DNA from 2 places in the Shewanella vaxholmensis genome. Region 2 is predicted to be linked to the other one. Evidence: predicted binding sites of a transcription regulator. Region 2 holds the regulator's gene; the other holds the start of a gene.
What was found. The regulator ArgR, encoded in region 2, controls arginine synthesis, uptake and breakdown. The targets are predictions, from matches to a motif close to ANTGAATANNTATTCANT.
Positions count from the first base shown of each region.

Region 1: a site for ArgR is predicted at 1,743-1,760, ahead of argA (amino-acid N-acetyltransferase). Genes of this name have one in related genera too.

Region 1 is NZ_JAUOEV010000019.1:39,367-42,787, forward strand. Features, by position in the region: gene Q4Q46_RS15755 (PH domain-containing protein) at 1-224, opposite strand, end outside; gene argA (amino-acid N-acetyltransferase) at 344-1,663, opposite strand; gene rpmG (50S ribosomal protein L33) at 1,988-2,161, opposite strand; gene rpmB (50S ribosomal protein L28) at 2,168-2,404, opposite strand; gene radC (RadC family protein) at 2,526-3,203, opposite strand; gene coaBC (bifunctional phosphopantothenoylcysteine decarboxylase/phosphopantothenate--cysteine ligase CoaBC) at 3,326-3,421, shown strand, end outside.
Region 2 is NZ_JAUOEV010000010.1:95,561-98,981, forward strand. Features, by position in the region: gene Q4Q46_RS10785 (thiol-disulfide oxidoreductase DCC family protein) at 1-7, shown strand, start outside; gene mdh (malate dehydrogenase) at 104-1,039, opposite strand; gene argR (transcriptional regulator ArgR) at 1,334-1,804, shown strand; gene Q4Q46_RS10800 (NAD(P)-dependent oxidoreductase) at 1,945-2,577, opposite strand; gene Q4Q46_RS10805 (LysR family transcriptional regulator) at 2,684-3,421, shown strand, end outside.

The DNA of each region.
Region 1 (3,421 bases), on a different contig from region 2:
TCAGTATCGGTTAACACTAACTCGGCACTATTAGACTGATAAAATACCCAAGAAAATCCGCCCATCATCACCAGCAATATGCCTAAACTCGCTGACTTCGCTATCTTTGGCATATTTTTTAGCCATAACATCAGCAAGATACCCGCTAAACCGAGCAATAAGACGATAAAACTAAAGATAGAGGTTTGGGTTAAAGGGGCGAGTTCAAAAAATTGAGGACTCATTGGCAGTATCTCCCGTGCAGTGAAGTCTTAATCTGCCAACAAAGACATATTATGTCAATAAAAATGCCAGCGCTAATATGAGTACTAGGCTGGCATTGATTGGATTGATTTAGAACGGCTTAGAGATCGAGCGCGAGAATTTTGGAGCGGCGTTGATAGTTATACAACTGCTTTTTCTTCTGTGGCAGTGCTTCAACATCTTCAATCACAAAACCATGCTCGAGGAACCAGTGAATGCTCCGTGTTGTCAGCGCAAACAAGCGTGAATAACCGCGGTTTCTGGCCTGATTGATAATGTTCTTCAGCAGTAAGCTCCCTCTGTCGGCATCGCGATAATCTGGATGCACCACCAAACAGGCAAACTCGCCCGCATTGTCCTCTTCAAAAGGATAAAGCGCAGCGCAACCAATCACTAAACCATCACGTTCAATCAACATGAACTGTTCAATTTCAATCTCAAGCTGCTCACGACTACGACGCACCAGAATGCCTTGCTCCTCCAATGGACGAATAAGGTTCAGTACACCGCCAATATCGGCGATCGACGCACAGCGTAAACGCTCGGCACTCTCAGTCACGATTTGCGTGCCTATCCCTTCGCGAGAAAACAGTTCCTGCAGTAAAGCGCCATCTTCGAGGTAGCTAACTAAGTGACAACGCGGCACACCATTGCGGCAAGCATCAATACTCGCTTTCAAGAAAGCCATAGTGCCAATGCAGGCAGAACCTTGCTCGGCCAGCTTGTTCATGATGTTTTGCGCATCGTTCGGCATCAACTCGGCAATGACATCGCCATTGCGATCGAGAATACCGTTCTGTGAGCTAAAACCGATCATCTTATCTGCTTTGAGTTTGATCGCCACCTGGGTCGCGATTTCCTCGGCGGTCAGATTAAAACTTTCACCCGTCACAGAAGCCGCAATCGGCCCCATCAACACGATGCAGTGATTATCTAACTGACGTTTTAAGCCTTGCACATCAATACGACGCACTTTGCCACTCAGGCAAAAATCCACACCATTGTCGACACCAAGAGGTTGAGCAATCACAAAGTTGCCGCTCACTAAGTTAATTTGCGCGCCTTGCATCGGCGTATTGCTTAAGCTCATGGATAAACGCGCTGTGATATCAAATTGCAGTGCACCCGCAACTTGCTTGATCACTTTGAGCGAGTCTTCATCCGTGATACGCACACCTTCGTGGTAGGCAGGTTCAATACCGTTGACGGCTAATGCAGCATCAATCTGCGGTCTAGCGCCATACACTAACACCACTTTAATCCCTAAACTGTGCAGCAGGGCAACATCATTTAAGATGGCGCGGAAGTGATTTTGAGCCAAAGCTTCACCACCCAGCATGACCACAAAAGTTTTACCTCTGTGAGCATTAACATAGGGGGCAGAGTGACGAAATCCATCAACCAATTCAGTGGTACGCACGCGTTATTTACACCTCATTTTTGAGCTGGCAGCGTCACGATGACATGCCAGGAATGAATCGCTAACTTTCGCGTATGGTATTGCATTTTAATTCACACATAAAGAATTTATTCTCACTAAAGTGCAGTTTTAATGATTTAAAGTGCTTAGAACCGCACTATTTTATATTTTCAGCAAGTGTTCACACTTTTTTAACTTCACAGGGGATGATTCAGCGGCTTAAGTTTGCGAGGCAATTATCTCAACTTGATGACTAACTACTAAAAAAAGCGCAAAAAAAAAGCCCCTTAAATAAGGGGCTTTTCTCGAAACACTAACCAAGGATTACTTGATTTTTGCTTCTTTGTAGATAACGTGCTGACGAATAACTGGATCAAATTTTTTGATTTCCATTTTTTCAGGCATGTTACGCTTGTTTTTTTCAGTTGTGTAGAAGTGACCAGTTTTAGCTGTAGAAACTAATTTGATCTTCTCACGATTACCTTTAGCTTTAGCCATGATCTATTATACCTTCTCGCCACGAGCACGAAGTTCAGCAACAACAACTTCGATACCTTTTTTGTCGATCAGACGAATACCTTTAGTAGATACACGTAACTGTACGAAACGCTTTTCTTCTTCTAACCAAAAACGGTGGTTTTGTAGGTTAGGTAAAAAACGACGACGGGTCGCGTTTTTTGCGTGCGAACGGTTGTTACCAACCATCGGCTTCTTGCCAGTAACTTGGCATACTCTTGACATGTCAATCTTCTCCAAAAACAATTTTAACGCTCGAGCATTAATGTGCCTCGTATGGCCGTCGCCCGAGGCACAAAGAGGGCGCATTTTATACACGATCACAGAGTGAAGATCAAGTGTTAGATTAATTAATCCAGCCTCGTTCTGCAAAAGAAACTATCTCTCGATCACCTACAACCATATGGTCCAATAAGGATACGTCTATGGTTGCTAACGCATTTTTTAATCGCTCAGTTATTCGTCGGTCAGCCTGACTGGGCTCGGCAATACCAGACGGATGATTATGACAAACTATAACTGCTGCGGCCTTTTTCTCCAGCACTAAGCTCACCACTTCACGTGGGTACACTGAGGCTGAGTCTATTGTGCCGCGGAATAATTCGACAAATTGAATCACTCTATGCTGGCTATCCAGCAGTAAAACTGCGAACACTTCATAGGAGCGATCGGCCAATTGTCTCATTAAATAGTCCCGAGTTAAATCGGGATTTGTTAAAACTTGACCTCTTTGCAGATTTTCCTGCGCTACACGCCGCGCTAATTCGGCAGCAGCTTGAAGCTGGGCGTATTTTACAGGTCCTACGCCCGGAAGTCGACATACCTGATTTCGAGGCGCACAAAGCAGGTTTCTGAGGCCGCCAAACTCGCTAATAAGCGACCTTGCAAGGTCAACCGCATTTAATCCCGCTAAACCGTTCCGCAGTAATACCGCCAATAACTCCGCATCCGACAACTGCCCCGCCCCTTTTTGTAACAGTTTATCTCTGGGACCTTCCCCCTCAGGCCAATCTTTAATTCCCATGCGACCTCCCTGTCATCTCACATATTTTCACTTTACTGAGTATGGACGAGATTTTTTGAACTGGGAGAGTCACTAAAATTCACCGCTTTGTGGTATCGTTGGCGGCATTATTTCTATCTCGGATGATGTCTGTGAGTCTGACAAATAAAAACGTCCTGCTGGGCATTGGCGGCGGTATTGCGGCCTATAAAAGCGCTGATTTAGTCCGCCGCTTAAAA
Region 2 (3,421 bases):
CCGCTGAATGAGCTTGAGAAAGTGTAAAACGCAGGCATAAAAAAACGGAGCTCAATGGCTCCGTTTTTTAATTCGTCATAATCTAAAAAGATTATCCGAAAGATTATTTAACGAAATCAACGCCTAGTTTGATATCGCCTTTCAGCGTATCTAACATAGAATCACGAGCGTTAGCTTCGAATGCACTCACTTCACCGTAAGGCAGTACTTTTTCAATACCGTTTTTGCCTAACAGCACAGGTTGTGCGAAGAACTCTGCGTGCTCGCTACCGCCGTCAACATAGGCGCATTCAACGATGTTAGCTTCGCCTTGCAGACCACGAACCAAAGACAGACCGAAACGGCAAGCCGCTTGACCCATAGACAGAGTCGCGCTACCGCCACCGGCTTTAGCTTCAACCACTTCTGTACCCGCGTTTTGGATGCGAGTAGTCAGACTTGCCACTTCTTCGTCAGTGAAAGTCACGCCTTCAACTTGAGACAGTAATGGCAGAATGGTCACGCCGCTGTGGCCGCCGATCACATTGACTTTAACGTCAGCAACGTTCAGGCCTTTTAATTCGGCGATGAAGGTTTCAGAACGGATCACGTCTAGAGTCGTGATACCGAACAGACGGTTCTTATCGTAAACACCCGCTTTCTTCATCACTTCTGCAGCGATAGCGACAGTAGTGTTGACTGGGTTAGTGATAATGCCAACCAAAGCCGTAGGGCAAGTTGCAGCTACTTTTTCGATCAGGTTGCGAACGATACCGGCATTGATATTGAACAGATCTGAACGATCCATACCAGGCTTACGCGCAACACCAGCAGAAATTAGAACAACGTCAGCACCCACTAGGGCAGGCGTTGGATCTTCACCAGCAAAACCTTTGATTTCAACAGCAGTAGGGATGTGGCTCAAGTCAACCGCAACACCCGGAGTCACCGGTGCGATATCATATAGAGACAAATGTGAACCCGCAGGCAGTTGAGTTTTTAACAGTAGGGCAAGAGCCTGGCCGATACCACCAGCAGCACCAAGTACAGCAACTTTCATAGTTATCTCCGTTATTTCTCGGATATGTGTGACATGGATCTAATTTACGTTGGCGTCACATTACTGGAATGTCACAACAATTTCAATTATCCCTTAGTCGTGGGACAAAAGAATTCCGGAATAAGTTAGAAGCAATGTAGAACAATTACTCAAATTGGTATTTTTAAGCCCCCAGCAAACGCTTAACCACAGGGAGTTAGTGAATTTTTATTCAACCAATCTGGTTATTTGTTGACAATTTTTCTAAAAATATTCAAAATGGGCCTGTTTTTTTGAATAACGAATAATAATATTATGCAAACGACCAAGAATCAGGATGACCTTGTTAGAATTTTTAAGTCGATTTTAAAAGAAGAGCGCTTTGGCTCTCAAAGTGAAATCGTCACCGCCTTGCAAGCTGAAGGCTTTGGTAATATTAACCAATCAAAAGTATCACGCATGCTCAGCAAGTTCGGCGCAGTGCGGACTCGCAACGCTAAGCAAGAGATGGTGTATTGCTTACCAGCCGAATTAGGCGTACCCACCGCGGGTAGCCCACTGAAGAATTTGGTACTCGACGTCGATCATAACCAAGCAATGATTGTCGTGCGAACTAGCCCAGGAGCTGCGCAGCTGATTGCCCGTTTATTGGATTCTATCGGTAAACCAGAAGGCATTTTGGGCACAATTGCTGGTGATGACACTATCTTTATTTGTCCATCGAGCATCCAAGATATCGCCGATACCTTAGAAACCATCAAATCTTTATTCAATTACGCAGAATAAAAAAACAGGTCAGCTTGCTGACCTGTTCTATTTCATCTGTACGCATTTCTGTCCAATCTTGCGCTGATTATTTGGCCATTGTCCCGATTACGTTACACATTTAAGCCAATCTCGCGCGCACCGATGTTTATACGCTAAGGTCAGTAAGCCACACTGATGCGCTGATTTACGTGAGTGCCCTGTTCGGCTTCATCTAACATGGCTTTAGCGTAATCTGTAACAGAAATGCGGCTGCGACCATTGGCATCGGTAAAGAAGCTGTCGCCACCAAGGCGATATGGGCCTTCACTCTCACCAGGATAAATCTCAGCGGCTGGGCTCACAAAGGTCCAATTAATTGCAGTTTGCGCCGCACGGAATACCTGCAAAGCTTCACCCTGAGCTAACGCTTCATCTTTATATGCTGCGGGGAAATCTGGGCTAGAAACCAGAGTCACACCCGGTGCCACTTCTAAACTCCCTGCACCACCAACCCACAATAAACGTGGCACCTTAGCGTTAGGCAGCACATCCAGTAAATACTGAACCGTACTCGCCACTAGGCCATGATTTTGTTGTGCGCGGCCACCAACAGCGGCAATGACAACATCTACGCCAGCAAAGGTTTGCGCAACTAATGGCTGCTCTAAATCCACAGCATGCACAACCACGTCAGTAGCGGATAACTTACTCGGATCACGCACTAACGCTGTTACTTGGTGCCCACGGCTCAATGCTTCTTTTAAAATTGCACCACCAATCCAACCTGTTGCACCTAAAATTGCGATTTTCATTTCGTTAACTCTCTCTGATGATTTACATTGAAGCCAGTTTACTTGCAGTGATTCACGTGATAAACATCAATAAATGAGCATTATTGTTTCAGTTTGAGGTACTAATATGGATAAAATTGCCGCAATACGCAGTTTCGTCGAAGTGGCAAACTGTGGCAGCTTTACCAAAGCTGCCGAGCATTTAGACCTCAGCCGCCTGCAGGTATCCCGCCATATTCAAGAAGTGGAGCAGTGGTTGAGTTTACGCTTACTACACCGTACCACCCGCAGCGTCAGCCTGACTTTGCAAGGCGAAGAAGCGCTGCAATTTTGCCAGCGGATCTTAAGTGAAGTCGCCGCCATGGAAAGCCGCGCCCACAGCCATAACAGTGAACTGGTGGGCAGTATTCGCATCGCCACACCGATTGGCCTTGGACAGCACAGCCTGTTTGATGTCGTCGACCGCTTTATTAAAATTCACCCTAAGGTCAGCATTCAGCTGGTGATGTCAGACAGTTTTGCCCAATTGGTGGATGAGCGAGTCGATGTGGCATTGCGCTATACCGAGCAGCCCGATGATAATTTGATTGCCCGCCGTTTAATGACCATAGATGCCGTGATCTGTGCTGCGCCGAGCTACCTTGATAGCAACACACCACTTGTCGAGCCCATCGATCTACTGGCTCACAACTGCCTGATACACTCGGCGCAACAAAATTGGCCTTTCCTGAAAGAGCTGCAAGCCGAGCATGTAAAAGTCACAGGTAATCTTAAAGCCAACGATATGGGCGTATTGGTGAGTGCGGCGCTGCGGGGACATGGCATAGTGCGTTTGCCCTGTGACTTAGCCAATCAATACCTTGCC